4 regions of the Paenibacillus sp. FSL R10-2788 genome follow, and region 2 is predicted to be linked to each of the others. Evidence: riboswitches for the same ligand, from Rfam matches in the RefSeq annotation. Region 2 holds a riboswitch; each other region holds the start of a gene.
What was found. A riboswitch is a leader RNA that binds a small molecule or an ion and turns the genes downstream of it on or off. The one in region 2 is predicted to bind cyclic di-GMP.
Positions count from the first base shown of each region.

Region 1: it holds a riboswitch for cyclic di-GMP, as region 2 does, so the genes downstream of both, NSQ50_RS10195 (DUF6612 family protein) here and NSQ50_RS04670 (glycosyl hydrolase) in region 2, are expected to answer to the same signal.
Region 3: it holds a riboswitch for cyclic di-GMP, as region 2 does, so the genes downstream of both, NSQ50_RS20755 (thiamine pyrophosphate-binding protein) here and NSQ50_RS04670 (glycosyl hydrolase) in region 2, are expected to answer to the same signal.
Region 4: it holds a riboswitch for cyclic di-GMP, as region 2 does, so the genes downstream of both, NSQ50_RS02420 (choice-of-anchor A family protein) here and NSQ50_RS04670 (glycosyl hydrolase) in region 2, are expected to answer to the same signal.

Region 1 covers NZ_JBBOQA010000001.1:2,344,734-2,352,190, forward strand. Annotated here, with positions in the region: gene NSQ50_RS10170 (RsmB/NOP family class I SAM-dependent RNA methyltransferase) at 1-874, shown strand, start outside; gene NSQ50_RS10175 (pseudouridine synthase) at 877-1,641, shown strand; gene NSQ50_RS10180 (Cof-type HAD-IIB family hydrolase) at 1,903-2,703, shown strand; gene NSQ50_RS10185 (DUF4179 domain-containing protein) at 2,829-4,442, opposite strand; gene NSQ50_RS10190 (RNA polymerase sigma factor) at 4,426-4,944, opposite strand; cyclic di-GMP riboswitch class I at 5,148-5,239, shown strand; gene NSQ50_RS10195 (DUF6612 family protein) at 5,357-6,205, shown strand; gene NSQ50_RS10200 (NADH-dependent flavin oxidoreductase) at 6,318-7,457, shown strand, end outside.
Region 2 covers NZ_JBBOQA010000001.1:1,084,063-1,091,519, reverse strand. Annotated here, with positions in the region: gene NSQ50_RS04680 (discoidin domain-containing protein) at 1-453, opposite strand, end outside; gene NSQ50_RS04675 (glycosyl hydrolase) at 505-2,025, opposite strand; gene NSQ50_RS04670 (glycosyl hydrolase) at 2,179-3,729, opposite strand; cyclic di-GMP riboswitch class I at 3,742-3,821, opposite strand; gene NSQ50_RS04665 (sugar phosphate nucleotidyltransferase) at 3,958-5,331, opposite strand; gene NSQ50_RS04660 (hypothetical protein) at 5,807-5,980, opposite strand; gene NSQ50_RS04655 (UDP-glucose dehydrogenase family protein) at 6,004-7,344, opposite strand; gene NSQ50_RS04650 (glycosyltransferase) at 7,349-7,457, opposite strand, start outside.
Region 3 covers NZ_JBBOQA010000001.1:4,651,111-4,658,567, forward strand. Annotated here, with positions in the region: gene serA (phosphoglycerate dehydrogenase) at 1-1,240, shown strand, start outside; gene NSQ50_RS20740 (SDR family NAD(P)-dependent oxidoreductase) at 1,595-2,428, opposite strand; gene NSQ50_RS20745 (helix-turn-helix transcriptional regulator) at 2,588-3,544, shown strand; gene NSQ50_RS20750 (methyl-accepting chemotaxis protein) at 3,666-4,916, shown strand; cyclic di-GMP riboswitch class I at 5,091-5,187, shown strand; gene NSQ50_RS20755 (thiamine pyrophosphate-binding protein) at 5,343-6,983, shown strand; gene NSQ50_RS20760 (carboxymuconolactone decarboxylase family protein) at 6,994-7,362, shown strand.
Region 4 covers NZ_JBBOQA010000001.1:539,122-546,578, forward strand. Annotated here, with positions in the region: gene NSQ50_RS02385 (undecaprenyl-diphosphate phosphatase) at 130-933, shown strand; gene NSQ50_RS02390 (hypothetical protein) at 1,211-1,426, opposite strand; gene NSQ50_RS02395 (DUF3221 domain-containing protein) at 1,742-2,086, opposite strand; gene NSQ50_RS02400 (SDR family oxidoreductase) at 2,278-3,099, opposite strand; gene NSQ50_RS02405 (MarR family winged helix-turn-helix transcriptional regulator) at 3,113-3,526, opposite strand; gene NSQ50_RS02410 (ASCH domain-containing protein) at 3,854-4,267, shown strand; gene NSQ50_RS02415 (hypothetical protein) at 4,464-4,961, opposite strand; cyclic di-GMP riboswitch class I at 5,352-5,442, shown strand; gene NSQ50_RS02420 (choice-of-anchor A family protein) at 5,551-7,457, shown strand, end outside.

The DNA of each region.
Region 1 (7,457 bases), 1.3 Mb from region 2:
TTCTGCTGCAACAGCGTTGGCACCGGGAGGTACACTTGTCTATTCCACCTGTACATTTGCTACAGAAGAAAATGAGGAAATTATAGCGGAGTTTATTTCTGAACATCCACAGTTTTCGGTGATTACAGTTGGAGGCACTGGCTCGTTTGCTCCAGGTTTTGGAGAATTATCAGGGACGGCAAGACTATGGCCGCATAAAGTAAAAGGTGAAGGACATTTCATGGCTGTGCTGCAGCATGTAGGGCCAAAGGTATCTGCGGAGGAACGTGATCAAGCCGAAGTTAAGTTGAGCGCAGTTACACGGAATACGAATAAAAAAGGCACTGCTCATGTTAAATCCTCAAACAAACCAGAAGCCAGACGAGGGAAAGAAGGTAAGTTCTCTAATAAATCTGCTGCTGGCGCTGAACGTGGCCGTCAAGGTTCAGGAGAAGAGCAAGCATTGGCTGCATATGGAGATTTTATAAAAGATCAGCTTGGCTGGGAGCCAAAAGGGTATCCGATTTTCTTCGGTGATCATCTGTACATCTCCCCACTACCTAAGGAAAGATTAAATGGATTAAAGGCGATTCGTCCAGGATGGTATGTAGGACATGTCCGTAACGGCAGATTTATCCCAGGACATCCAATGGCTACCGCGTTACACCCTGAAGAGAGCTGCCGAAGTGTCTCACTTTCCAGTACGAGTAATGAAGCTATTTCCTATCTTAAAGGAGAGACATTGTTGATTAGTCAAGAACGTCTCTCTATTAAAATAGGAACTACCCAAAAAGGATACGTACTGGTCTGCATAGATGGTTATAGTGCAGGCTGGGGGAAGTGGCAGGACGGTGTGCTCAAGAATGAATATCCCGCAGGCTGGAGGTGGATGTAAGAATGAGCCTATCAGGGAAAACTGCAAAAAAGCAGCGTTTAGATAAAGTATTGTCCCATATGGGGGTAGGATCACGCAGCGATATTCGTAAACAAGCCAAGCAAGGTTTAATTACCGTGAATGGTGCAGTCGTCAAGGATAGTGGATTTCATGTAGACCCTTATCACGATGAAATTGTGGTTGGCGGCGAGCTTGTTACCTATCGTGAATTTATTTATCTTATGATGAATAAGCCACCGGGAGTTCTGTCGGCAACAGAGGACAAGCGGGATCGGACTGTTCTGGATCTTTTAAAGCAGGAATATGTACAGTTTGAACCTTTTCCTGTAGGAAGGTTAGATAAGGACACAGTAGGGCTGCTTCTGCTCACCAATGATGGACAGCTTGCCCACGAACTACTATCGCCACGCAAGCATGTCCCTAAGACTTATGAAGCTACAGTTGAGGGAGACGTAGATGCAGACGATGTAGCGGCTTTTGCGGCAGGTGTCGAGCTGGAAGATGGATATGTTACTTTACCTGCACAGCTAACTATATTGGGAAGAGAACGTGGCAGTAAAGTAATCTCACATATTTCGCTGATCATCACAGAAGGAAAGTTTCACCAGGTGAAGCGAATGTTCCAAGCTGTCGGCAAAAAAGTCACTTTTCTGAAACGAGTATCTATGGGAGAATTGAGGCTGGACGAAAGTCTGCCACTGGGAGCTAGCCGGGAACTTACGCTAGAGGAACTGGCACTCTTAAGTACAGAAGCACCAGAACAATAATATATAGAAAAAATGGTATATAAATTGAATTTGGAAACTTGGGATAAGGGAATGGAGTGACGGAGGGGAAATTTGGAACTGTAAGAGCGATAGCGACCGCCTTTGTTTCCGGATTTCAACCACTATTAAACGGTATAAATCAAGAAATCTGGAAACAACAGCGGCTGGAAGCCCAAATATTCACCGCAGTTGCGACTGAAACTTAACTCAAATAGCCAGGTTCAATATATATAGAAAAAGAAAGACAAGGATGGTGGGAGTATGAGATACAAACTGATTGCACTAGATGTGGATGGTACACTGTTGAATGATGATCACCACTTGAGCACTGAGAATAAAGAAGCCATTGCTGAGGTTACGCGTCTTGGCGGGCAAATCGTGTTATGTACCGGCCGCAGTCCGCAGAACTCGATTCCTTTTATGGAGGAAATGGGGTTGTCTGGTTATGTGCTGGGTCATAACGGAGCTGCAACGGTTCGTGTGAAAGATCGGGAAGTGCTGCATCAATACGGTATGGATGCTCGTGGTCTTGACCCTTATATTGATTATTGTAGAAAGCATGATATTCATTATGATGTGAATACGGCTTTTGATATGTATGTAGATAATGTAGAAAACCTGACCAAAGAAGCCAATTATATGTATGAACACTTCCGTATCGTGCCGGCTACACTGCCAGCATGGGAAGATTTCCGTGAACCGGTTGTTAAGTTTACTGTATTTACACAACCAGAAATCCTTGACGAAGCTGAACGTGAATGGCGTACTTGGACCCATGAGTACAATATTTTGCGCAGTGGTGAATTTTTCGTTGATTTGATGCATCCGGAAGCCTCCAAGGGCAACGCCTTAAAGAATCTGGCTGTGAAGCTGGGAATTCCGCAAGAGGAAGTTCTTTCGATCGGTAATTATTTTAATGATATTTCTATGCTTACATACGCGGGTATGGGCGTTGCGATGGATAATTCTCCGGTTGAGGTCAAAGCGGCAGCGAATGCTGTAACGGGGTCTAACAACGAGCATGGTGTGCGAGATGCGCTGGTTAAATATTGTTTATCTTAATAATGGAAAGCATAAAGCGGACTTGAGTCCGTTCTATGCTTTTTTTGTTGTGAAGGAAATAAAAGAGATACATAAACAGAATTGATTCTATTAAAAATAATCCGCCCCTAGATTAACTTCCTGTATTAAAGTTTAATTTCCTCGTTCCGGCTAGGATCGCTATATTTATAGATACCAGGGTTCAGTTCGATTTTTTCGTCGAAAGGGATATCTTTGTAGCTATCAATATTAGTTCCTGTAGATATCATGCCCTTAGGTGTAATTTCAGGCACAACTTCTTTGCCATTAATCCGTAACGTAGTTTGGTTAACGCTTTTGAAGCCAGAAGATTTGGATGTTGATTCCACAATCAAATTTCCCCCCTCAGTATAGTAAGTGAATTCAATTTTTAACCCATCGACATCAAGTGAAGTGAACTGCTTTTCTTCTTTAGGTTTGTTTATAGTGATCCAATTCTTAGTAGTATCACGTTTCTCAATGACAGCATCCTTTAATATAAGTTTCATTGGAACATCGGACCAGTCGTTATACCATTCCGGAGATTCGAATTGAAATAAATGCTGGTAGCTTTCGGAATGATCTCCCTTCAAATTCCAACCCCCAGTGATTGTTTGATCACCTATAACCAACTGAGCGGTATTATAGTGGACAATTCCTTTTTTAAGCGAATCATTTTCATCTATTAGAATTTGGATATCCAAAGGGGTAACCACTAGCTGATCTAAGGTCATACCGGTCTTTTCTTGAAATTCAGGACTGTTATACAGTTTCTTAGTGTAAATCGCCTCACTTGCTTTTTTTCCATCTGCGTTAAAATCGAACTTCCACGTACCTGAAAATCGTTTCGCTTCTTCAATGTAACTAAAATGAAGACTAGCTTCCTTCCAATCTGATTCAGTTATATTAAAGACCTGTTCAATAAATAAATCCGATCCTTCGTTAGGCATGATGGTTGGAATTGCTTCATTCTCTTGACCACCAGTACTAACTACCAAATGTGGGTTACCCCGTCCTAAGTCAGATGGTGATGCAGCGACTTTGTAACGGATAATGGTTTGATTGGAAACATGTCGAACGGATTCGATTTGAATGCTTGGATATTGCTTAACTCCAGTATTGATAGTATCCCCTGCTTGATGATTAGATTGTAAGGGAATATTCCGATCACTGTAAAAAATGAGATTCCGTGCTTCAAACCTGTAGTCCTTTTTATCATCCTTTAATGTATCAGGTGTCTCATATACTCCAATGAGTTTCTGGCTTTCAGGATCGTATTCTAAATAACCGTATACCTTTGCCTTGGCACCGGATTCACTAGTCATGATGTTTTCCTCTGTAGCAAATCCAGTATATTTGGATAGATCAGATTTAGTATCAAGTGATAACAGCATTTTCATTTTTTCTCCATCAGTTACAACACCGTTCAAATTCATTGTTACTCCTGAAATGGAAGTTTGAAGATTATACTGTTGACCGATGCCGTTATTTAATGCATTGCTCACACTTCGACCACCAATTTTATCCCAATTAATCGTCATACTAGCGAATACAGGAATGGTTACAAGTAAGAGGCAAGAGAAGACAATACTGATAGGAATAAGCTTTTTATTAGACCTAGGAGTATTCTGGGAGGCATGCAGATTTCTTTGACGTGTATAAGCTTCTTGTTCTATGGCAGTCCACATCAAATCATAATCCGGTCGGGGAATATGTTTATCTTTTTCAATATAGAGACTCATTACTATTCAGCTCCTTTAGTTGGGTTCCACCCATTCTATTTAGTATTTTAAGTCCCTTGTTCAGTCTGGATTTTACAGTTCCTTCGGGTATGCTCATAACTTTAGAAATCTCGGGTACAGTCAATTCGTTTATAAAACGAAGGACTACTACCATTCTGATTTTGTCAGGAAGCTGACTGTATAACCCTTGTAATTCTTTTTTAGTTTCCTGTCGATCCAAACGTTTTTCTACAGGGTTTGATTCCTCAGACCTGGATAGTAAATAATTACGTACTTCTTTCATCCACCCCGTCTTACGCCTTTTGATCACACTGCTGCACTCATTCGAAGCAATTCGTAAAATCCAAGCTTTCAAGTTTCTTACCTTCGACTTATCCGCTAAGATAACTTTTACAAATACCTCTTGGGAAATATCCTCCGCATCTGCCTGATTTTTCATTAAGTAGTAACAAAAATAATATACTTGTTCTTTATAGAGCTCGAAAATTTCCCGGTCACTCATTTTGCTGCACCCCCTGTCTCTGCTGTTCTCATTAATAAGACTTATAAGCGTATGTAATCGTTCATTTTTCATTTTGATTGTAGTATTTCTTCTGAGTATCATAGCGAATTCGAATGGAAGATAAGTCGTTTACAGGTAATTATAACCATGATAAAATTAGCGGTGGGACATGCGTCCCTAATCTATTAAAACTAATTGAATGTCCGCGTTAAAGGTAAAATCATCGAAAGATGATGACACAAAGCCATGGGTCTAAAGCCTTTCGACAGAAGGAAATGATCGCCAGGCCGCCATAGGGATGTCTTATGAAGCATAAAGGATAGCTCTAAGAATATGTAGTCTATTTTGAGCTCTTTTATTATTTCGACCTATACGGCGTTACATTATCGCAAGGGGCCGAAAGGGGAAGTACATGAACAGTTTTTTCAAAACAATAGGTACTAGTTTGGCAGTAGGTGCTTTATTGCTGTCCGGAACGATCGGATGGATGTCTAATCCAGGAGTAGTGTCTGCAGCTACCTCAACAGTAGTAACCGCGGATCAGATGATCAGCAAAGTAACGGCAGCCTCCAAAGCAATAAAGAATTTCCATCTGGATGTGACCAAAAAACAGGATATTCAAAGCGGCGGGGTGCGTATCAGCAACACCAACACTCTGAAGCTGGATATCAACCGTCTGCCGAATTTTGCCGCAGCAGGCACTGTCGCTAGTAGTCTTTTAGAAACATCGTACAGTCTATATGCCAATGACAAGGAGTTTTACTATCTTGTAGACGGAAGTGAACTGATCGATGAATCTGAAGATGAAGGTTACGACGATGACGGGGAGCCGATCGATCCTGATGCACAGTATTGGCTTGGACTGGAGAAAACGGAATGGGATGCCTTTTACTCTAAAGGCCAATACGATCCTGTTTCCATGCTTGATTCGGTCAAAAGTTATAAAAAATCCATGAAAGTCAGCACGGCTGGCGCACAAACGGTCTTACAATTCACGGTAACCGATCCGACAGCAGCTAAGGGGATAATCAAACTCTATGACCAGGAGAACCTCTGGGATGGTGAGACAGTTCAACCCAAAAGCGTAACGTGGAAATTATTCGTCAATACTAAGACCTGGCAAACGGAAAAGCTGACAGTCGATCTGAGTTATGTGCTGGTAAGTGATGGAGCAAAAGATACATACACCACGAAAATTGAAGCTAAATACTCCAAGAATAATAAAGGTACAGCCATTGTAAAACCGGCCGAACTAGAATAATAAGGACGATTCATATCGAGCAAAAAGCGCTGTTCCGCTGAACAGTGCTTTTTGCTGTATTCAACAGTAGTTGTTTATTAGTTGACAAGAATAAATCATTGCTGTAATTTATATGTATGCGCATGTATATAATATTTTGTTTAAATATAATTTAATGAAAGTTGGGAAAAAGATGATAGCACTAGACACAACATTAACTTTTCGCAGAGGACTGACATTAAAAAACCGAGTGGTTATGGCTCCAATGACCACGCGAATGAGCTTTTATGACGGTGTAGTAACACAAGATGAATTGAAATACTATTCACTAAGAACGGGCGAAGTAGGTGCGGTCATCACTGCGGCAGCAAATGTACAAGAGGGTGGAAAAGGATGGGAAGGTGAACTTAGTGTTTCCTCCGATCAATTTATTCCTAGCCTTAGCCGATTAGCATCTACTATTAAACGAAATGGAACAAAAGCTATTTTACAACTATTCCATGCAGGAAGAATGACAGATTCAAAAATACTACGTGGCGTACAACCAGTTTCCTCCAGCGCCATTGCTGCCGAACGTCCGAATGCAGAAATTCCAAGAGCATTAACAGAAGATGAAATTTTCGGTGTAATTGAGGATTTTAAAAAAGCGACTCAACGTGCTATTCAAGCTGGATTTGACGGGGTAGAAATTCATGGAGCAAACACATATTTAGTCCAACAGTTCTTCTCTCCACACTCCAACCGTCGTGATGATCAATGGGGCGGAAGCTTAGAGAAAAGATTTAATTTCATTAACCAATTAGTGGATGCAGTTATTGCTGTCGTTGACAATTCAAAGGTTAAGGATTTTATTGTCGGCTATCGTTTTTCTCCAGAAGAATATGAAGAGCCTGGAATTAAAATCACCGATACCTTTTATCTTATTGATAAATTAGCTGATAAAAAGCTAGATTATCTGCATATTTCATTAGGGGATTTTAAGAAAGTATCTGCATCAGAAGATTTTAAAGAAAAATCAATCCTGCAATATGTACATGAGAAAATCAATGGCCGTGTACCTTTAATTGGGGTCGGAGATATCCGTACCAAACAGGACGCAGAGGACACGTTGACAAATGCTGAATTAGTAGCAGTAGGACGTTCTCTTATCATTGATCCTCATTGGACAAGTAAAGTGCTGGAGGGTAAAGAAGATATCATCAGAAGAGTACTTGCTGATCAAGATAGAGAAGAACTCGTAGTAGAGAATGGTATTCTAGAATTCCTTAAATTA
Region 2 (7,457 bases):
GGATTTAAACGCATCCAGAATACCTACGCTAAATAAGACCCCATTCTCCGGGATCTTATTTAGCTGATATGTGATCGTTAATTCCGGCTGGGTCTTTCCATTCAAGCCTGCAGGCAAGCTCTGCAGAGCCGATGATTTGAGCACCGAAGAAGTAACATTAAAGTCCTTCTTGCTGCCAGAAGTGCCACTCGCAGCGAATTCAGCTGCTGAGCCATCATGTTGTCCCAGATTCCAGATCACAGTACCATCCGGTATTTCTGCTGCAGCATCAGTTCCTGCAGATAGTCTCGGTATATTGGCACCTACCTTATAATCGTTTGTCCTATTCGTTCCGAAGACAGAGACAGACAACAGAAACAAGACGGTTAATGCGGCGAATTTTAGTAATAACAGTAATGGTTTGTTTGCAGATATCTTATTTTTTCTATTAGATATTCTCCTCGTTATTCCCATCCATAGGTCCTCTCTTTCTTCCGGAATGTCTTACCCTATCATTTCATTAGATTAAGGAAGGAACAATGCCCCTTGTGGAATTACCTGCTGCTTCTGGCTGGAACTCTCCCATAGCAAACGAAGATTGGCATCTCCTTCATTCTCATAATATTCAATTTGGATATCATAAAGCGTTCCAGCTCTGAGCGGGATACTTCCTTTATGAAGGGTTGCACTTTGATTTTTCCAATTGTCGATGATCAGCTTTCCGTCAATCCAGACACGGACTCCATCATCAGAGGATGCTGAAATTGTATATTTTTCACTGAATTTGGGTTTGAGCTTCCCTTTCCAGCGTACAGAAAAGTGATCTTCATTTATCCCTGAGGCAGGTGACGCACCATGCCAATTAAAATCAATCTTACGGTCATCGCGGATAAGTACCGCTTCTCCCTCTAAATCAGTATTGTTATAGTATTCTCCAGTTAAACCCGTTAGGGTTACCGGAGTTACGGGTGCTATCGAAGGACCTCCTGTTGTGAGAACATAGTCCTCTCTCGATACTATAAACGAGTCTTTCATAAAGCTTTTAATTGACTGTAGCGTATTATTTTCTGTCAGTAATTTTCCCCAGGTCATCATATAGACCCATTTATTTTGTTTCTCAGTTAATACATCCGGGTTCGGCAGCTGTCCGCTCTCACCGATTCCGATAGGTTTACCCTCGGCCAATGCGAGCAGATCCTCATAGTAGGACTGCTTATAATCGTTATTGTAGATATCCGCAGCCAGAACATCGAGTTTATCCCCACCGGGATAATATGCAGCATAAGGATCTGACCATTCATTCGGCGCATTCGGATTCCATACCCACAGTAGATTATTTAGCTTGTGTGTGTTTACAAAACGATCATAGACAATACTCCAAAGCTCTGAAAAATTGTCCTTTTTCCCCCACCAAAACCAACCGCCATTCATTTCATGGTAAGGTCGCCATAAGACTGGAACTCCGGCATCACGCAATTGTCCCAAATATCCAGCAACCTCGTCTAGATCTGAGATTAGCCTCTTATACTGAGCTGTCCCAGGTGTAACATAAGCATTAAATTTCTCTTGACTGAGACTTCTGTTTACATTGGACCATTCTGGAGATGTTCCCGGCAAACTCTGATGGAATGTCATGGCTACAATGCCACCCTCGTGATGCCATTCAATTGCACTGTCTATCACTGCTTGCCGCTGTTCTGCGATCGTCCCTTCGGATTGATTATTAATCGCCCCTAATTCATAACCATGTAGAACGGCATTTTGTCCCGAAGTATTCTTCAGCTTATGAACCAGTTCATCTGGGCTTTCTAGATAATCATGCTGGCCGGACAAAATCCCTTTGCCACGTAGATTCACCAAATTACTCAGCAGTTGCTTAGCCTCTTCAGAAGCCGATGGATTACTGGGTATAACCGGAGGTAAAGAGGAAGAAACACTCATAGCCTTCGGAAGACTCTTAACCTCTCCCCAAGGCAGCAAGGAAAAAATAATAAACACCGGTAACATAGTAAACAACAATCTGTTTTTCTTATAATATTTACGCAAATAAATCCTCCTTTCGGTAGCTGTACTGCCTCTACAGGTGCTAAATAAACATACCTGTTATCGGACAATCGTCTTCTGACCTAATGAGGACTATAGCTTAGTAGCTCTGCAATAACGCAGAGCCACTAAGGATCGACCTTTAATTTTCATCAATCAGGAGACATCCGGAAGAAAAAGTGCACTTGCTGGAACTGTCTCTTTAGCTTGACTAGCACTTTCCCACATCAAGCGGACTCTCGCATCGCCTTCATTCTCGTAATACTCCACCTTGATATCGTATAGCCGGCCAGCCTTCAGCGTTATAGTGCCCTTACGCTCAGTACCACTTTGCTTAGTCCAACTATCAATCACGGATTCCCCATTCACCCAGACACGGATGCCATCATCTGAGGTAGTGTAAAATGTATATTGCTCATCATATAATGGCTTAATTTTACCGCTCCAACGTATGGAGAAACGATCAATCCCGAGGGCGGCATCCGGCGATCCTTGCCGCCAATTGAAATCGATTATTGCATCAGTTCTGTTAAGAGTTGCCGCTCCCGACAACAACATGTTGTTGTAATACTCTCCTGCAAGCCCCTTCGCGAGAGGAATTGCTGCCTCCCCCTCTTCTTCGGAAGGTGCCGGCGCTGGTGCGGCGCTAGGTGTCGGTGCCAGACCAGTATTTAATTTATCTCTGGTCAGGGTGTAGTTGCTATTCATAAATGTTTTGATTGTGTCTGCACTGTTATTTTCGTAAAGCATTTTTCCCCAGCTCATCATATACGTCCATTTACTTTGCGATTGCTGAAGCTTCTCCAGATTAGGCATTTCACCATTCTCCCCGATCGCAATCGGTTTGCCTGCGGCTAGACTCAACAAGCTGTCATAGTATTTTTGCTGGTAATCATTTTCGTATATATCTGCTGCCAGAATATCTACTTTATCAGCACCTGGATAAGTTAGCGCATAAGGATCTGACCAAACATTGGGAGCATTCGGACTCCATACCCATAACAGATTATTTAATTTATGAACGTTAACAAAACGGTCATACATTATATTCCATAGTTTAGAAAAGTTATTTTTCTTCCCCCACCAGAACCAGTTCCCGTTCATTTCATGATAGGGTCTCCAAAGCACCGGAACATTGGCATCACGCAAGCTTTTTAAAGAGACTGCCACCTTATCAAGCTCAGCGATCAGATTATTATATTGCTTAGTACCCGGTGTAACGTAACTATCGAACTCACTCTGGCTAAGTGTTTTTTTCACATTATCCCAGTCATAAGAGGTGCCCGGCAGGTTAGCATGAAAAGTCATAGCTACGATCCCGCCCGCTTTATTCCAGTTGATGGCGCTGTTCACCACATTTTGACGTTGCCAAGCCATCGTTGCTTCGGACTGACCACTGATCGCACCCATTTCATAACCGTGAAGAGCCGCATATTGTCCGCTGGTTCCCTTCAGCATATTGTTAATTTCATCTGGACTTTCTAAATAGTCATGTTGACCAGCAATAATGCCTTTTCCTGAGATCGAGTAAAAATAGTTAAGCAGCTTTACGGCTTCAGGTGAGGCACCTGGGGTAACTGGCGTTCCAGAATTTGAAGCAGCTATGACAATAGACGGCGAAATTCCAACAGCAAGCGGAAGTGCAGTCAGAAACAGGACGAGTGACAGAAATGCACCAAACAATCGATACGTACGGTAAGCTTTCAAAATAATCTCCCTTTCGGTAGCCAGGCTGCCACTCTTTCGAAGGCCCTATAGCTTTGCGTCCCTACCTTTCGATAGGTTTGCCTTTTCAATTTAAGAGAAATAATCTCTCTTACCGTAAGTATCGACGACAATTAATGATATATTTAGTGTTTTTATGACTTTTTTTGATAATTGAGTCAATTTACCTGTTTCAAGAAATTTTGAATTGGTTAAATAGATAGGTTAGACCTATGAAATGAATTGTTGTAGTTCTATATCATTCCAGTCTAAAGTAATACGTATGTTATCTTCTTCTACTAATTCAGACCCCGTCTGTACCTCTATAAACTCAACATCCGTCAAAGCAAGGATCGCGTGCTTCGTTCCTTCCGGTATACGTACCACGTCCCCAGCCTTCACATTATGTTTTTTCTCATTCAGCACAATACTTGCTTCGCCGCTGACGATTGTCCAAATTTCACTACGCTTGCGATGTAATTGATAGCTGATATTATTCCCCTCGGATATAAAAATCCGTTTGGTCAGCACTTCATTGCCTTCATCATATTTCACATAATCAATAACTTTGTAATGGCCCCAGCGGCGTTCCTCGTACATCGGTCTTTGTTCAAAGGTCTTCAGCACTTCTTTAATCCGTGGGCTCTCAGCTTTATGGGTAACTAGAATTCCATCCGGGCTAGCCGCAATGATCAGATCCTTCGCACCAATTACCGTAATCGGAATGTCCAGCTCATTAATCAAGCAAGTCCCCTCAGAATCCGCCGTCACAAAACCTTTTCCTACATGCTTGCTGCTCATTTCCTCTGTCAGCGTATTCCACGTTCCAAGATCCTTCCAGAATCCATCATACGGCTGCACCACAATATGTTCTTCTTTCTCCACCACTTCATAATCAAAGCTGATGGAAGACAATAGCTTATACTGCTTCTGCAATTCTTCATATCCTAAAGGCAACCCTTTACGCTGCAAAATATCTAACAAGTACCCTAAACGGAAGGCAAACACTCCGCAATTCCACAATGCATTTTGCTCGATGAGCTGTTCTGCTTGTATGCGGTCTGGTTTCTCTTGAAAGTGACTCACCTTCATAAAACCATTCCCCCCCGCCTCTTCAGCGGTAGGAATAATATATCCGTATTTCTCTGAGGCATGTTCAGGAACAACACCCATTAGTGCCAGATTTGCTCCACTTTCCAGCATGGTCCCCTCAAGCATAGCTATGGTATCGAAAAAGGATGCTTCTACATAAGGGTCAACAGGCAATATTGCTACCGTCTCCGCTGGAGAAACACCTGCCACTGAATAAAGATAGGTAGCTGTTAAGGCGATAGCCGGAAAAGTATCCCGACGCTCCGGTTCAACGATAATCGGCACATGACTTCCCAGTTGGCTTTGTATCATTTCTACTTGGCCGCGGCCGGTGGCCAGATAAGATGATTCTGCCATCCCTGCTTCCTCCAGCTGTCTCCAGACACGTTGTACCATGGATTCTGGTTCACCTTGAGGGCTTTCAAGTACCTTTAGAAATTGCTTTGAACGTGAGTCGTTAGACAACGGCCATAACCGTTTACCTGAACCGCCTGATAGAAGTACCATTTTCATAGAATGAACCTCCTTGAATGGAATGTATTAAAAGCTATGTCTTTGTTAGGTAGAATCCACTCCAAGGGATTTTGGACTTCCGATCGCTGTTATCCTCAGATTTCCTGATTGGACCGCTTCTCGCGGTAGAAATCCGAGGATAGCATATGCTTTCGAAGCTAGCTTTCCTACGGAAATCTTTCGGGCGAACACTCCGTTTCTACAGTTCCAAATTCCCTTTCCGTTCTTAACCTAACCAACTACTTTTTAACAATGATCCATGCGCACCGGGCTGTACCAGCCGGAAGCGAGCACGTTTTTCTAAAGATTTGCTTCTGCTCCGGGGGAGGCAGCTGCAACTGCAAGAACAACTGCAACTACAAGAGCAAGACTAGTTGCCACCACAGAAACAGAGACAATGACAACTACAAATGCTACTGCTACTGCGGTATATAATCAGAGTACCTAACTTTATAAATTGCTTAGAAACTTAAGATTAAGGGAATGGAGTGGCGGAAGAGAATTTTGGAACTGGAGGAGCGATAGCATCCGCCTTTGTCTGCGGATTTCTACCGCTATCAGCGGTTAAAATCAGGAAATCTGCAGACAACAGCGGCTGGAAGTCCAAACATTCTCTGGAGTCACGGCTCATCCCTAATAGAAAAATCACAAGTTCAATCAATATAACTTAGATTAAACCGCTCCAGCCACACTAGCAGAATAACCGCTCAATCCGCCCATCTGCGGGCGGCCGACAGAATGATAAACGAGGCCGGTACCCTCAATTTGCTCCTTGGAATACACATTGCGTCCATCGATCAATACCCCATTACGCATGCTTTTCGCCAGCTGATGCAGATCAATCTCCTTGAGCAGGCTCCAATCGGTCAAGAGGCAGACGGCATCGCTGCCCTCAGCCGCTTCCTCTGGCAGATGGCACCAGCGAAGCTGCGGATGATCGTATTGCTGCCTGAAATTTGTAGCTGCGATTGGATCATATAGTTTGACTGTTGCCCCCTCAGCCACCAGTGCCTCAACAATCTCTCTGGCTGGAGCTTCGCGGACATCATCAGTATTAGGCTTAAAGGCAAGCCCCCATATCCCAATCGTCGAACCGCGCAGGCTGCCAAGTGATTCATGCAGCTTGGAGATGATCATAAACCGTTGTCCCTTATTCACTTCGACTACAGATTTCAATAATTTGAATTCGTAATCGACGTTGCCCGCAATTTGAATGAGCGCATTAGTGTCTTTCGGGAAACAGGAGCCTCCATAACCGATGCCAGCCTGCAGGAAGGATGACCCGATTCTTTGGTCCATACCCATTCCTTGTGCTACCTCAGTTACATCAGCTCCCACTTTTTCACAAATATTGGCGATCTCATTAATAAAGGAAATCTTCGTGGCCAAAAATGCATTCGAAGCATATTTGATCATTTCAGCACTGCGTATATCTGTTACAAATACATTTTCTGTGAAACCCTTATGAAGCTCGCGCATAGTTGGTTCCAGCTCTGGATTATCAAGACCAATGACAATTCTGTCGGGATGGAGGGTATCGCGAATCGCTGAGCCTTCACGTAAAAACTCAGGTGCAGACACGATATCAAAAGGATGATGGGTATGGCTAGAGATCATTTTGGAGATTTTCTCATTTGTCCCTACTGGAACTGTAGATTTAGTCATTATAATTTTGTGCCCTTCCATCGCTTTAGCGATTTCAGCGGCTGCACCCTCAATATAGGTTAAGTCTGCTTCACCATTAGGCAGTGATGGCGTACCTACAGCAAGGATTATAATATCTGAACGGCGCACCGACTCTTGAAGATCTGCAGAAAAAGATAACCGTTCCTCACGAAGATTCAGTTCAATCAGTTCCTCGATTCCCGGCTCATAGATGGGCGATTCCATCTGTTTCAGCTTCTTAATCTTTTCCTCGTCCTTATCCACACAGATGACATGATGTCCGCCCAGTGCAAAGCACACGCCAGATACAAGACCCACATACCCAGTACCGATTACTGTCAGCTTCATATAATCATCCTCCTTTTAGAAAATTGACGTACGCCTGCTCAACATACTGCTTGAACTTAACCATAAACGCCTGCTCATCGAATTTACGTGCATGCTCCATAATTTGATCGATA
Region 3 (7,457 bases), 3.6 Mb from region 2:
ACAAGCTTATGCAAAAACAATTGGTGGAACCTGGGATAGAAAAACCTTCGTGGGTGTAGAGCTTCGCGGCAAAACTTTAGGTGTACTGGGAATGGGCAGAATCGGTAGCGAAGTGGCTAAACGTGCCAAAGCTTTCGGCATGGAAATCCTTGCTTTTGATCCTTTCTTAACTGCTGAGCGTGCTGAGAAACTGGAAGTAAAATTAGCTTCCGTTGACGATGTAGTCCGCGGAGCAGACTTCATTACTGTGCACACTCCACTTACTCCGGAAACACGCCATATGATTTCCCGCCCGCAATTTGAAGTGATGAAAAAGGGAATGCGCATCATCAACTGTGCCCGTGGTGGTGTAATTGATGAAATGGCGTTAGTAGAAGCTATTGATAGCGGTATTGTTGCTGGCGCTGCATTTGACGTATTCGAAAAAGAGCCGCCACAAGCAGATCACCCATTCTTGTCGCATCCAAAAATTATCGTGACTCCTCACTTGGGCGCTTCTACAATTGAAGCTCAGGAGAATGTAGCGATCGATGTATCGGAACAAGTACTGCATATTCTGCGTAATGAACCGTTCATCAATGCTGTAAATATTCCTCCAGTTGCTCCAAGCGTAATGAACAAACTCCAGCCTTACTTCACACTTGGTGAGAAGCTGGGCAGCTTTGTTACCCAAATTACAGATAGTGCTATTCGTGAAATCCATGTTGAGTATGCGGGTGATCTGTCAGATGTCGATACCCAACCACTTACTCGTTATATTGTGAAAGGCGTGCTCTCCCGCCACTTCGCTGAGGATGTTAACATCGTTAACTCCATGCACTTGGCAAAAACACGCGACGTTAATGTAGTAATAACTAAAGCTTCCAAAACTAAAGGGTTCACTAATCTGATTACCGTGACCCTTAAAACAGATCACGACCAAGAACGTCTCGTAGCCGGAACATTGCTGCAAGGTTATGGAGAAAGAATTGTTCAAGTGAACAAGTTCCCAGTTGATATCGCTCCTGAAGGACATCAAATCGTCGTATCCCATAACGACAAACCAGGGATTATCGGACTTGTGGGCACATTGCTGGGTGAAAATGATGTCAATATCGCCTCCATGCAAGTGGGACGTAAAATCGTTGGTGGCGAAGCAATCATGCTGCTGACCGTTGATAAAGCTGTACCTACTCATGTGCTTGTGAAGCTTGCTGGCCTGCCAGAAATCAACACTGCCGAAGAAATCATTCTTCTGTAAGCAATAAGATAGAAATCAAACAACAGAGCAGCGACTCTCCCCTTATAGGAGTTTCGCTGCTTTTGTTGTTGATCGTCGACCTATTTCGGCTTCATTTACAACACCGAATCGAGTTCCCCTGGAGACTTACGGACCCAGATGGCCTTATAAGCAATAACTTCACCTTTGAAGCAGTGTTTCGGACTCCAGTGCCGCTATTCCTCAAAAAGAGAGCTAAATCAGGTGTTTTGCCTATCAATAGCATCTATGGGGACCGATAGCGTCCTAAATATACGAAAATGCTGCATTTAAGATCAGCTCTGTCCTTTACTGCTTCGTACACAGAAATGGGATCAAACAGATCAAGTTTGCTGTTTAGACTAAGAATGCGGGAACAGTCCGCCCATCGATGTCGGTAAATCCATACTTTTCAGCGAGCTTAGCAACCTGCTGCGGTTGACCGGTCATAGACATAACCTCAGGATCGGTTGCGAGAGCAGCGGCTGCCCTACCGATATAGGTTGTGGATTCAGTCATCTGCAATTCTTCAACCTCATGCCAATGCTCCTCATCCGTGTTCATGCTCTCCAACACCGCCTCTGTCCTCATCCAGCCCGGAGTAAGAGGAATAACTGCAATGTTGTCCTCTTTAAGCTCAATCGATAACCCGTAGGCCATGCGCACAAGTGTATTTTTAGAAAGATCATAATAGAAGTTTCCGAGATATTTGTAATGATCCCAAAAGGTTGTGTGGATGATTAGACCGCCAGCTTTTGCCTCGCGCATTAAAGGTATGGCGTAATAATTTGTTACCAACTGTGCCCTCACACCCGCATTAAACATATTGTCCCAATGCGCTGTTGGAAGCTCCCAGAAAGACTTCTGCTCAATAAGTAAATCGTTGCCGCCCCATACATTGTTGACTAAAATATCAAGCCGCCCTTGCTCTGAAGCAATCTGGCGAATGACCGTCTCTGTCTCCTGATCTTTTGTATGATCACATCGTATGGCGCTGCCGGACCCTCCCTCCGCTTTTATTTCCCTAAGCACGTTATCAATGCTCCGCTTGCTTTGCCCTGTGCCAGAGGCCTCTGTCGTTCTGCCCGTAATATAAACGAATGCACCTTTCCTTGCCAGCTCCAATGCAATTCCTCTACCAGCACCTCTGCTGCCTCCGGTGACCAATGCTACTTTTCCTTTTAAAGTCATGTTCTCAATCCTTTCTACATTTGTTTTTCTCTAAATGTTCTATATTTAATCCTTACCTTATATAAGTATAATTCTTTAATATGACATCAACTGACATATATAATATAATAATTAATTAAGAACTGACTAACATTTATTAGGAGGAGGCATGTTCCCTTAATGAGAGCCGATCGTTTGTTATCCATCTTACTTTTGCTGCAAAATCGTGGAAAGATGACGTCCCGTGAGCTAGCCCAGACCTTAGAAGTGTCTGAACGAACTGTGTTTAGAGATATGGAAGCCTTATGTACAGCAGGAATACCGATTCTTGCCGAACGGGGACGCGAAGGGGGCTGGATGCTCACGGAAGGATACCGAACCTCGTTAACGGGTATGAAGCCCTCAGAGATTGCTACTCTGCTGCTGTCCGCAGACTCCTCGATTTTAAAAGATCTGGGTATACAAAACGACTTTTCTTCTGCCGTACTCAAGCTGGAGGCTGCTTCCCCATCCAGGCCGAATAATCCAGCCAGTTACCTGAGCCAGCGCATTCATATTGATGGTGCCAGCTGGCACCCTTCCGACGAGACGTACCCGTTCCTATCTGTCTTGCAGGAAGCTGTTTGGGAAGACCGTAAAGTGAAGATCACTTACCCACGGAATGACGAGATGAAGGAGCGTTTCATTGAACCTCTCGGGTTAGTCGCAAAACGTGGAGTTTGGTATGTAGTGGCACGAACCGAGGGTGAAATGCGGACTTTTCGCGTGTCGAGATTAATACAAGCTGACGCAACTTATGAATCATTTGTCAGACCTGAGGCTTTTGATTTAAAAAGCTACTGGGAACAATCGACTTTAGCTTTTAAAGCAGCACTGCCAAAATATGTAGTGAACTTAAAGGTGAATGAGTCTATTCTTAAAGAATTACAACGTGAAAGATATGTAACTATAACTTTAGTAGAACCCTCTGCTAATACTGGGTGGATGAACGTGGAGGCCGAGTTTAATGCTATAGAATCTGCCTGTCGTATCGTACTCTCTTTCTCTCCTTCAGTTATTGTTTTAGCTCCTATCGAACTAGTAGGGATGGTAAAGTCTGCTATTAAAACAATTTCCACAATATATGAGGAATTTTGACATGAATTCTAAATATCTACTACTTAAAGAAGATTTATGACACTTCTCTATAGACCAATGACCTATAAATCCCCTATAATAACACCATTACATAAAATTTAATAAGGGGGACATTTTACCAATGAGCTGGATGCACAAACTTCCGTTAAAACAAAGAATTGTTGCCGGATGTTACCTCGTTGCCGCACTGTTTGCTATTCCTGTCTTAGTTACGTTAATGATTCTAGGTCAATTTCTCGTAGGAATTATACTAGTAGTTGTTCTTGCAGGTCTGACTTTACCTGTTGCTCGCTTCGTGGAGAGAACGCTTACATCATCTTTTGATGATATTGCTAATGTATCTCACAGTATTTCGAAGGGCGATTTCACTAGCAGAGCGGACGAAAATGGCTCAATGGGTGACGTAAGCCGCTCCTTTAACACAATGATTGATAAGCTCAAGAAGATTCTGACCGATGCATCGCAGATCACCCGTCAAGTTATGGATGCAAGCCGCGGAATCGAAGATAAGAACCAGAACCTGAAGATTGTCATGGCACAAGTAGCCTCTTCTTCTACTGAGCTCGCTCTTGGTGCAAATGAAATATCTACGGATATCGCTGATATGACAGAATCCATTAAAGACATTGAGACCAAAGTATCCAATTATACGAACTCCACCAAAGAAATGAACAGACGTTCAATACATACCTTAGAACTTGTTGAGCAAGGGCGCCAATCCGTAGATACACAGGCTGAAGGCATGCGCAAAAACATAGAGGCTACACAAAAAGTGGCTGATACTATTGAAGCTCTCTCACAAAATGCCCGCGGGATTACGATGATCACCAAGACCATCACAGAGATCGCTGAGCAGACCAACCTGCTGTCACTGAATGCCTCCATCGAAGCTGCTCGTGCCGGAGAGCATGGTCGGGGTTTTGCCGTTGTAGCTCAAGAGGTTCGCAAGCTTGCTGAAGAATCTACGGCATCCACAAAAGAAGTATTCGGCTTGGTCCGCAGCATTGAGTCAGATATTAAACAAGCCATCGATAATATTGCCATCAATGAAGAGGTTGTGCAGGTTCAGAATGAAATGATCACTCAATCTGCCCATATTTTCGCACAAATTGTACAAAGCGTGCAGTACATTACCGAGCAAATCTCTTCATTCTCTGCGGAGAGTGATCTTATGCTAGAAAGTGCCTTGAAAATTTCCAGTGCAATTGAGAATATCTCAGCAATCACCGAAGAAACTGCTGCTGGCACGGAAGAGGTATCGGCGGCTATGAATGAACAGATTAATGCCCTGCAGTCTGTTGCAGAAGAAACGGAAAAAATGACCCAGGCCGTATTTAATCTGCAAAAAACCATTCATATCTTTAAATTCTAGTTCAAAACTATCAACTGCCACCTAAGCTGAGTCTTAGGTGGCAGTTTTTTTCGCGAGGCAAAACTTCATCTCTTGGACAAGACTTTCGTCAAATTTCGAGTTTTTTTAGCGGATTATGTTGACAAAAATTAATGAGGAATATATTGTAAAGGAAAATTATTCTTATCAACTATAAATTAATATTGGCAAAATCCTCGAAAGAGGATGACGCAAAACCATGGATCTACAGCCTCATTTTTTCGTTTGAGGCCATGATTGCCAGGTTGCAGAGGAACCAGGACGGCTGAACTATTGTTCAGTCTTAGCGGTGCCTTATGCCACCAACCTGTGCTTACTATAGAGCACAGGTTTTTACTTTTTGAGTATATTGATCTATCGTATCTATTCGGTAGATTAATAACTAATATATATCAAAAAACTTGTGAGGTGTTTCTTTTGAAGACAGTCGCAGATTACATGGCGGAAGCACTACGTAACCTTGGAGTCACCCATTCTTTTGGGATCATTGGCAAATCCATTTGTCCAATAGTTCTAAAGATGGTGGATTACGGTATTGAATTTATTCCCGGCAGACATGAAGCAAGCTCCGGATTCGAAGCAGCAGGGTATGCGCTGAAAACGGGTAACCTAGGCGTAGCATTTGGTACTTCGGGTCCTGGGGGAACTAACCTGCTTACAGCAGCAGCACATGCGAAAGCTAACAACCTACCTGTCCTATTTATTACCGGCCACCAATCCATTACAGAGCTTGGAATTCCTCAATGTCAGGACTCCACCTCTTTTCTGGCTGATTTAGCTGATATGTTCAAACCTGCCACCTTGTTCAGTAAATTGGTTGAACGTGGGGATCACTTTGGTACTATTTTTAATCATGCGATTTCTGTGGCCCTGACCAAACGGGGTCCTGTTCATCTTTGTATTCCTTTTGATGTACAAACTGAAGTATTGGAAGAATGCAATATAGTAATCCCAGAAAGAGAATCTCTAATTAGTCAAGCTAATATCGATAGAGTCATCGATGCTATTCAAGCTGCTAAGAATCCTTTGATTATTGCGGGTAAAGGAATTAACCGCTCCGGAGCACATAAAGAGCTTGTTCAACTCGCAGAAACTTTTAATATTCCTGTAGTAACATCTCCAGGTGGAAAAGGGGCTATAGTCTGGGATCACCCACTCTATCATGGTCCTATTGGCGTTGGCGGTTCGACCCACGGGGACGATTTATTGAATAAAAGCGATTTATTTATAGTGCTTGGATCACGTTTAAGTGATATGACCATCTGTAATCTTAAACGGGAGAATCATCCAGCAACTTTAATTCAATTTGATATTGATCCAACCTTTGTCGGAAAAATACTATTGTCCAAAACGATACCGGTCACTGGGGACCTGCGCGATAATTTGGTGCACTGCCTAAATCATATTGACCCAAACACAATCACCAAACGTGAGGCTTTGGCCGATGCGGATTATTCAGAAGAGCTTCCAACCCTCAAGAATCTTTCCCTTGCTTCGGTAATGAGCACTTTAAGTGATTTGATCCCTTATAATAATTCAATTTTCGTTGATGATGGAAGTCATGGATTCCACGCTGCAAAATGGTACAAGGTTAAGAAACCGGGCAGCTTTGTTTTTGATGCGTATTTTGCTTGCATGGGTAATTCGATCGGCATGGCTATTGGTGCAAAAGTTGCTGCTCCTGAAGAAACTATCCTCTGCATTACAGGTGATGGTTGTTTCATGATGCTCGGCGCTGAGATTAACACCGCTGTCTGCAAAGATATCCCTGTCATCTTTATCGTGGTCAATAATAAGCAACTAGATATGGCTCTTAAGGGTATGGAGAAAACCACAGGTCGTATCGATGGAACTCTATATGAAGTACCAATGGACGCCGTAAAATTCGCTGAATCTCTAGGTGCTAAAGGCTACAAATGTGAGAATGCGGATGAATTCACAGCTGCAATTAAAGATGCGGTAGCTCTAAACCATGTTGCCGTTATTGAACTACTAACAGACCGTGATGAAGTCCCTCCGACTGCACACCGTACTTTGAACCTAAACTAGGAGGCTAACCATGAAGGAAAATATCAACAGTGGTCTCAACCACTTCACGAATCTATCAGGAGACTATGGCGCAAAAGCACTAGCTCCAATTAAAGACCACTTCCCTGACTTGGCTGAATTTATTATGGGGAATGCCTATGGCGATATTTTTCAACGTAATACTATAGCCCCTGACTGGAAGGAAATCGCAGTCATTTCATCTTTAATTTCAATGGGTCAATTCGAACAGTTGGGCGTTCATTATGTCATGGCCCTTCGTGTTGGAGTTACCGTAGAACAGCTTAAAGGTATTCTATTACACTTAGTACCCGTTATAGGGGCACCTAGAATCATTACAGCTTTTAATATCCTGCTTGCAACCATAGAAGAAATCCAATAACCCAACAGTTCGACAACAATATACAAAATTCGACTTTATTATTGCATACACTTGAAAAATATGCCTATAATAGAGTCGGAATATCCCATTACTTG
Region 4 (7,457 bases), 540 kb from region 2:
AATAATGAGCAATGTGACAATTATGTCATTCTGAATTGAATATTGTTAGGTTAATCGATGGGGAAGTTTACGTGTCTCCCTTATACTGGAAATTAAATGATTTTATTTCCGAAAGGGGACAATCCACTGATGACTGACGTAATTAAAGCAATAATACTTGGCATAATAGAGGGCTTAACTGAATTTTTACCAGTATCATCTACTGGACACCTTATTTTAGCAGGCGATTTGCTTAGCTTTGAGGGAGATGCTGCAATAACTTTTAAAATTGTTATTCAGTTGGGTGCAGTGATGGCAGTTCTAATTCTTTATTGGAAAAGGTATTTGGAAATTGGGGTTAATATGATTAGAATGGATTTTTCCAAAAGCAAAGGATTAAATGTCATTCATATGATTTTGGCTATGTTACCAGCATTAATCCTATATCTTCTCTTCAAGGACACAATAAAAAGCCAATTATTTGGCCCAACCCCTGTTTTGATCGGTCTAGTTGTTGGTGGCGTGTTGATGATCATTGCAGCGCGAAATAGGCGGACTGAAACCGCTGATACTATCGATGGGATTAATTATAAACAGGCTTTCGGAATTGGTCTGTTCCAATGCTTGGCGTTATGGCCGGGATTTTCGAGATCAGGTTCGACAATTTCAGGTGGCCTGTTGCTTGGCACTAGCCAAAAAGCCGCCGCAGATTTTACATTCCTTATTTCTGTGCCAGTTATGTTTGGTGCAAGCTTGTTGGATTTGTACGATAGTCGTGATTTGCTGAGTTCTGACGATTTACTTCTAATGTTAATTGGCTTTGCGACATCCTTTCTTGTGGCAATGATTGCAGTAGTGACGTTCATCAAACTGATTAAGCGACTTCGATTGGAGTGGTTTGCTCTATACCGGTTTGTTTTAGCGGCTCTCTTCTATTTAATTGTCATACAGTAATTGGATTAATCAATATGAACATCATGGGAAAGAAGCTTTTAAAAAGGGCTATACATCATATCCTGCACAGATTAAACTAGAGGTTCAAAACAAGGGGAAATCACCAAACAAGACAAAGCTCAAGTAGTCTATGAACTAAGGAATGAATTTTCGGTGAAAGCACTTCTACAGCTAGCCATTATCCCTCGTTTGTTTCTTCTACCATTAATATCACAAAGTGATTTTACAAGTGTTTGGGAATATGAAAAACCCCACCAGTTTAAGGTGGGGCTTTTGCTTACCAAGTATTATAGTTCGATTGATACTTAACTTGTTTATTCTCATAGCTCTCATTGGGGTAATCACGTCTGACAGACTGCAAGTAGCCTGAAATTGCAAATGCTGCAATAAGCCCTCCTATAATTCCTGTGATTAAGCTGAATGTTGAAAACCCGAATGTGGCAACTACTCCAATGGAAGACAATGCTACAAGCAATAGACTGAGTATTTTCATCTTTATACACACCTCCATTTTGTATATGTAGTAATTTGAAAATTAAGATTGATACGTTACTATATTTGATCGGTTTCGATAAAAATAATAATATTTCAGCAAATCTTTAGACGGGCTTCATACTTATTTAAGCTAAGAGGATTATAGTAATCACATAACCCCCTTATAAAATAGATCTAGACCCTGCCGAAAGTGGTGGGGTCACTTTTTTGCACAGAGTGCATTTATAAATATGGATTTCTCCTTAAATCTACACAAAGAAGCGCCGTCCCTTTGGAGAAGCCGCTTCTTTATAGTAGATTCTATTCTTTTTGCTCAATTCTTGATTTTGGTGATTTTTTTGGCGGTAACTTGTGCAGGGAATGAATCATCACTTACTTCAAAAAATACTTTAATCTCATCGCCTTTTTTATATTTAGAAGGTGCAACTTTATTTACCCAAATGGCTTGAGAGTACTCATTAGATTCGAGCACCTCCTTGTATTCCTTGTTCAAGTCTTCTTCTTTTAATTCGGAAATTACTAAAATTCTTTTATTTTCTACATCTATTGTGTGTACAATTCCTTTCAAAACTTCATCATTCTTACTACAGGCGGTGACTAATAACAAAAAAATAAAAATAAGAGTCCATTTAATAGTAGTACGTGGTTTTTGAATCATGGACCTTCCCCTCTAGTGGTTACGACATCAGTTTAAAATCGGTTGCACAGGCATAGCATTTTGTACATTACCAATATAAGAATAAACAGCAGCATATCCATTATGACGACCTTTATTGATTCCCCTCGCACGCGGCAGTAACAATGTATCCTGAAATGCTTCCTGATGGTTTAGCCAAAAAACCACCATGATTAAACTAATTCGTACTTATAGTCATGTGCAAATTCTTTGAATGTAATGGGTCTTTTACCAAGTAATATTTGTAAATCGGGCGTGATTTTTTTGGCTAATCCAATTTTTGCAGTGAAGTAAATTCCAATCATAACAGTCACAAATTCTTTTTGAATTCCTTTTGTTAACATTTTATCTCTAAACTGAAGAACTGATGGATTAACATATTTGATTGTTTCTCCTAGCTCTTCAGATAAAATTTCAGCTACTTCATAGTAATCTAGCGCTTCAGTTCCCGTTAACGAGTAACCTTTATTTTCATGACCATTCTCAGTTAGGATTCTAGCTGTTACAGTACCGATATCACGAACATCGATAAAGCTAGTCTTGCCTTTTCCTGCGGGTACATAGATCTCCTTTTCTTTACGTAGCTCTTCCCCATGTTGAGAAATTAAGTTTTGCATGAAGAAACTTGGGCGTAAAAAAGTATATGGAATTCCTGATTTTTTAATGATTTTTTCAATTTTATGGTGTGGAACAATTGGGTTTTTCTCTACGCCCAATAGAGATAGAAACACAATGTGTTCAACTCCGACTTCCTTTGCGATATCTATGAGGGGTTGGAAATATTTTTTTGCGTCAGCTATATGAGGAGGGCGCAGTAAAAATAATTTTTTCACTCCTGTTAACGCTGGACGAAAAGAATCAGCATTTTCAAAATCAAAATAAACATACTCACTGTCTTTTCGATGGGAGGCAATTTTAAAAGGTGTTTCACTTTTCCTTAGTTCGTTAACCACTTCACGTCCTACATTACCGGTTGCCCCTGTGATTAGAATCATAAGTCTCACTTCCCTAACTAATATTTAAATAGATCATTTTAAGCACGTTCATAAACGTGGACATTTCTTGTTCAGAAATATTTTTAAGTGCGTTATCCATGATTTCGTCACTAAGAACTTCTATTTGACTCTTAATTATCATTCCCGAATCTGTAATAAATACAAGATTTGATCGTTTATCATTTGGATTATCTCTAATGTCCAGAAGTCCTTTTGCTTTAAGTCGCTCGAGTATACCCGTTATTGTAGGGCGATCCGAGTAAGTTCGCTCTGCAATCATAGCTGGAGTTGTTCCTTCTAAATGAATAGATATATCTTTTAATACTGCCCATTGAGGAGCTGTTACATTATAAAGTGAAAGTTTTTTTGTTAAGCTTTTTTTCATTTCAAGACTTACTCTTATTAATAACTGTCCTGGGTTGTCCATAAATTAATTCCTCTCTTTAAATAGTTTGCACACTAACTACTTGATTAGTATACAAACTATATTCTCCTTTATCAATTTTAATTATTTTATTTGTTTAAATTGTGGGGAGTTACAGGTGAATGTCAATAATATTGATATTTAGAACTTTTGTTTGTATATAATAAAAATGAATGTTCTTATTTTTAGAGGCGATCAATCATGGAAATGAGTATCGACCAAACGGTTGGGATTATTTATCAAGTCTAGGAGAGCAAGATTACACAACGCGAGATCGAGATCCGTGACATCCGTGACAAACGTCCAACATAAACAAAGGGGATAGATATCATGCGGTGTATAACAATACGGCAGCCTTGGGCGACCTTAATTGCTCTTGGTGAAAAAGAGTTTGAAACTCGTTCATGGAGAACAGCCTACCGCGGCGAGTTAGGCATTCATGCCGGAATGAGGATTGACAAAAAGATTTGTGAACAGGAACCGTACAAATCAGTATTGGCGAAACATGGCTATACAGCAAATAATTTGCCGACAGGAGCTATTATTGCTACAGGTCAGCTCGCGGGATGTTATGTGGTTACTCCAGAGGTGGATTTAAGGGAATGGATCAATGGGAACGAATATGATTTTGGCGACTATAGCGAAGGACGGTTTGCCTGGAAGCTTGAAGGGGTTCATCCATTAAGCCATCCAATTCCAGCTAAAGGTCGGCTAAGCTTGTGGGAGCACTCTAATCACTTCTGAACGGCGAATGATATTTTTAATGTAATTTTTATGTGCCTATCAGCTTTTTTTCAGGTTCGAGGTATATATTGAAGACACCAAACACCCCCCAGTGTTTTGTGGTATATCTCTCTCAGGTCTTGCCAACTCCCATGGTAAGGCCTATTTTTTTGTTCGCTAATTGATGGGGGGAGAGTAGAGCGGCTTCTATACAGCTTTATTTAATTTGAAACTGTTCTTCGTAACTCTTAAAAGAGGAAATATCCAGCCCTAGGTATCTGCGCATATGGATGGCAGCCTGAGCCGCAACAATGTCATTCAACAGCAGCATTCGTTCGTGATAGCCACGACATATATACTTGGCTTCAATTCCCGTATTAAGTCTGTTTTGCTCATACACCTTGATTCCCCGTCTTCTCATTTCTGCACGAACATCCCTTAGATCTGTTGTAGCTACTGCAGCAGCTGTTCCAAGCACCTCCAGATAAGGGGCGGGTGTTCGTAAGTGTGTAGATAAAATGGCGGAGTCCCGTTCGAAAGCTGATAAAATCATCGGAAGCAATAAATAAGATTTCACCAGCATGTTGTCCCTGCTTTCTGCTCTATGCATGAATCTCATCACCTCTAATAGGAACGTATATTCGTATTCTACCCCGACATTCCAAAAATAATCAATGGTATTTCTAAACAGCTTATCCAATGTGATTAAATTCACAACTAAATAACGAAGAATAAATTATATTAAAATTGTAATAATAAAAATTAATGTATCGGACGCACATAAAGGAGAATTATGATGGAAAAAGAGGGCAGCCTCCAGCGTGGATTTTTTTTTGGTTTAATTCTGAGTGTTCCCTTATGGATATCCATATTGGGCTATATACAGTTACTTTAAAATTTAATGAAAAACCTTATGCGAAGCGCCTTTAGGCGCTTTTTTTGTATGGTAATAATGAGGGGGATCATCGAAAGGAATTGATTGACAATTGTGGGTGTCGGGCGCTAAACTGTTATTAATTCAAAAAGTATTAAAAGTCATAGACGGTTATTGGAGAGAATGCTTCGGCTACCAGTTCTGGACTTGCAGTGTAATACATATATATAGTCATGATAATAGCAAACCGTCTGAAAGGGCGGGACGCAAAGTCCAGGAGTCTAAAGTGTCTTAAAGGCACAATGACCGTCCGACTGCCATGAGAAGGGAATTCCACTTCTTTTTGGCGGTCTTTTTTGTTGTTAGGTCCTTTAGAGTTTCTGGTAATTATTCTGATTAATATAAATCATAGTTTTAGGAGGTGTGCCATTTGAAAAGAAGAATAAGACCGTTACTCTCGCTTGTATTAGCTGGGATTTTGACGGTAGGTAGTGGGCTTTCCTCATTAGGAGCTGGAGTTGCTGGAGCTAGTAGTTCTTCTACATTGGGAATTGCAGGGGTCTACAACGTGTTTATTCTAGGGGATATAACAACGGTTTCGGATACGGAAGGAAGGTTTGCTGCTGGAGGTAACGTTAACTTAACCAACTATAGTGTTGGAGATAGGTTGACCGCTGCTGAGGTTTCCTTGACTGACACACTTGTTGTTGGAGGGAATCTTACTTTCAACGGAGGTACTGTTTATGGGAATATCGTGCACGGGGGAGATTTTTCAGGGAATGTAACGCTCCTCAAGGGAGGTACAAAAAGACAGGGGAGTACGATTGACTTTTCAGCCGTAGGTCAGTCTTTGAAGGACAAATCAGCAGAACTTGCAGCATTGCCGGCGAATGGAACAACAGTGTACCAATATGGCAGTCTTACCCTGACAGGTACAGATCCTGCGGTCAATGTTTTTAATGTTCCAGGAGATAACGTCTCTAATACCTATGGAATTACAATAAATGTTCCTTCAGGATCTACAGCAATTATTAATATTGATGGTTCTAACGTAAAAATGAAAAACTTCGGATTTCTACCTAATAACGTGTTGAACAGCAAGAAAATTTTGCTTAACTTTAGCCAAGCTGCGTATCTTGATATGGCAGGCATAGGTGTAATGGGAAGCATACTTGCCCCCTATGCTCATGTTGATTTTATTAATGGTCAGATTAACGGTACTTTAGTGGCGGCTTCACTCAAAGGGACTGGTGGTGGTGAATTTCACCACTATCCATACGATGGTGATGAACCTGGACCAACGCCGACACCAACGCCAACAGTGACACCAACGCCAACGCCAACAGTGACACCAACGCCAACGCCAACAGTGACACCAACGCCAACGCCAACAGTGACACCAACGCCAACGCCAACAGTGACACCAACGCCAACGCCGACAGTGACACCAACGCCAACGCCAACGCCGACAGTGACACCAACGCCGACGCCGACGCCAACGCCGACGCCGACGCCGACGCCAACACCGACGCCGACAGTGACACCAACGCCGACACCGACGCCGACAGTGACACCAACGCCGACGCCGACGCCAACACCGACGCCGACAGTGACACCAACGCCGACGCCGACGCCAACACCGACGCCGACAGTGACACCAACGCCAACACCGACGCCGACAGTGACACCAACGCCGACGCCAACGCCAACAGTGACACCAACGCCGACGCCAACGCCAACAGTGACACCAACGCCGACGCCAACGCCAACAGTGACACCAACGCCGACGCCAACACCAACGCCGACGCCAACAGTGACGCCGACACCAACGCCAACGCCAGAAGCAACACCGACACCGACGGTAACACCAGAAGCAACACCGACACCGACGGTAACGCCAGAGGTAACACCGACACCGACGGTAACGCCAGAGGTAACACCGACACCGACGGTAACGCCTGAAGCAACACCGACACCGACAGTAACACCAGAAGCAACACCAACGTCGACACCAGAGACTTCGGTGTTCCCGACACCAACGCCATCATCCGTAATTGGCACTATAGTTCTTGCAGAAGATCCTGTGCCGCTTGGGCCTGTAGCTTCGCCGACACCAGCGCCAGTACCAACACCGTCGAATAGCACAGAAGTACTTGTTGATGATGATGAGATCCCATTAGGCCCGGTACCGGCAGTGACACCAACGCCAACACCAACACCTGATGAAATCATCGTAGTGGACGATACGATCCCATTAGGTAAGCCACCTGTGAAGGAATTGCCAAAAACGGGTGAATCAAGTCCTGCACCTTACTATGTAGCAGGTTTAGGTTTTGC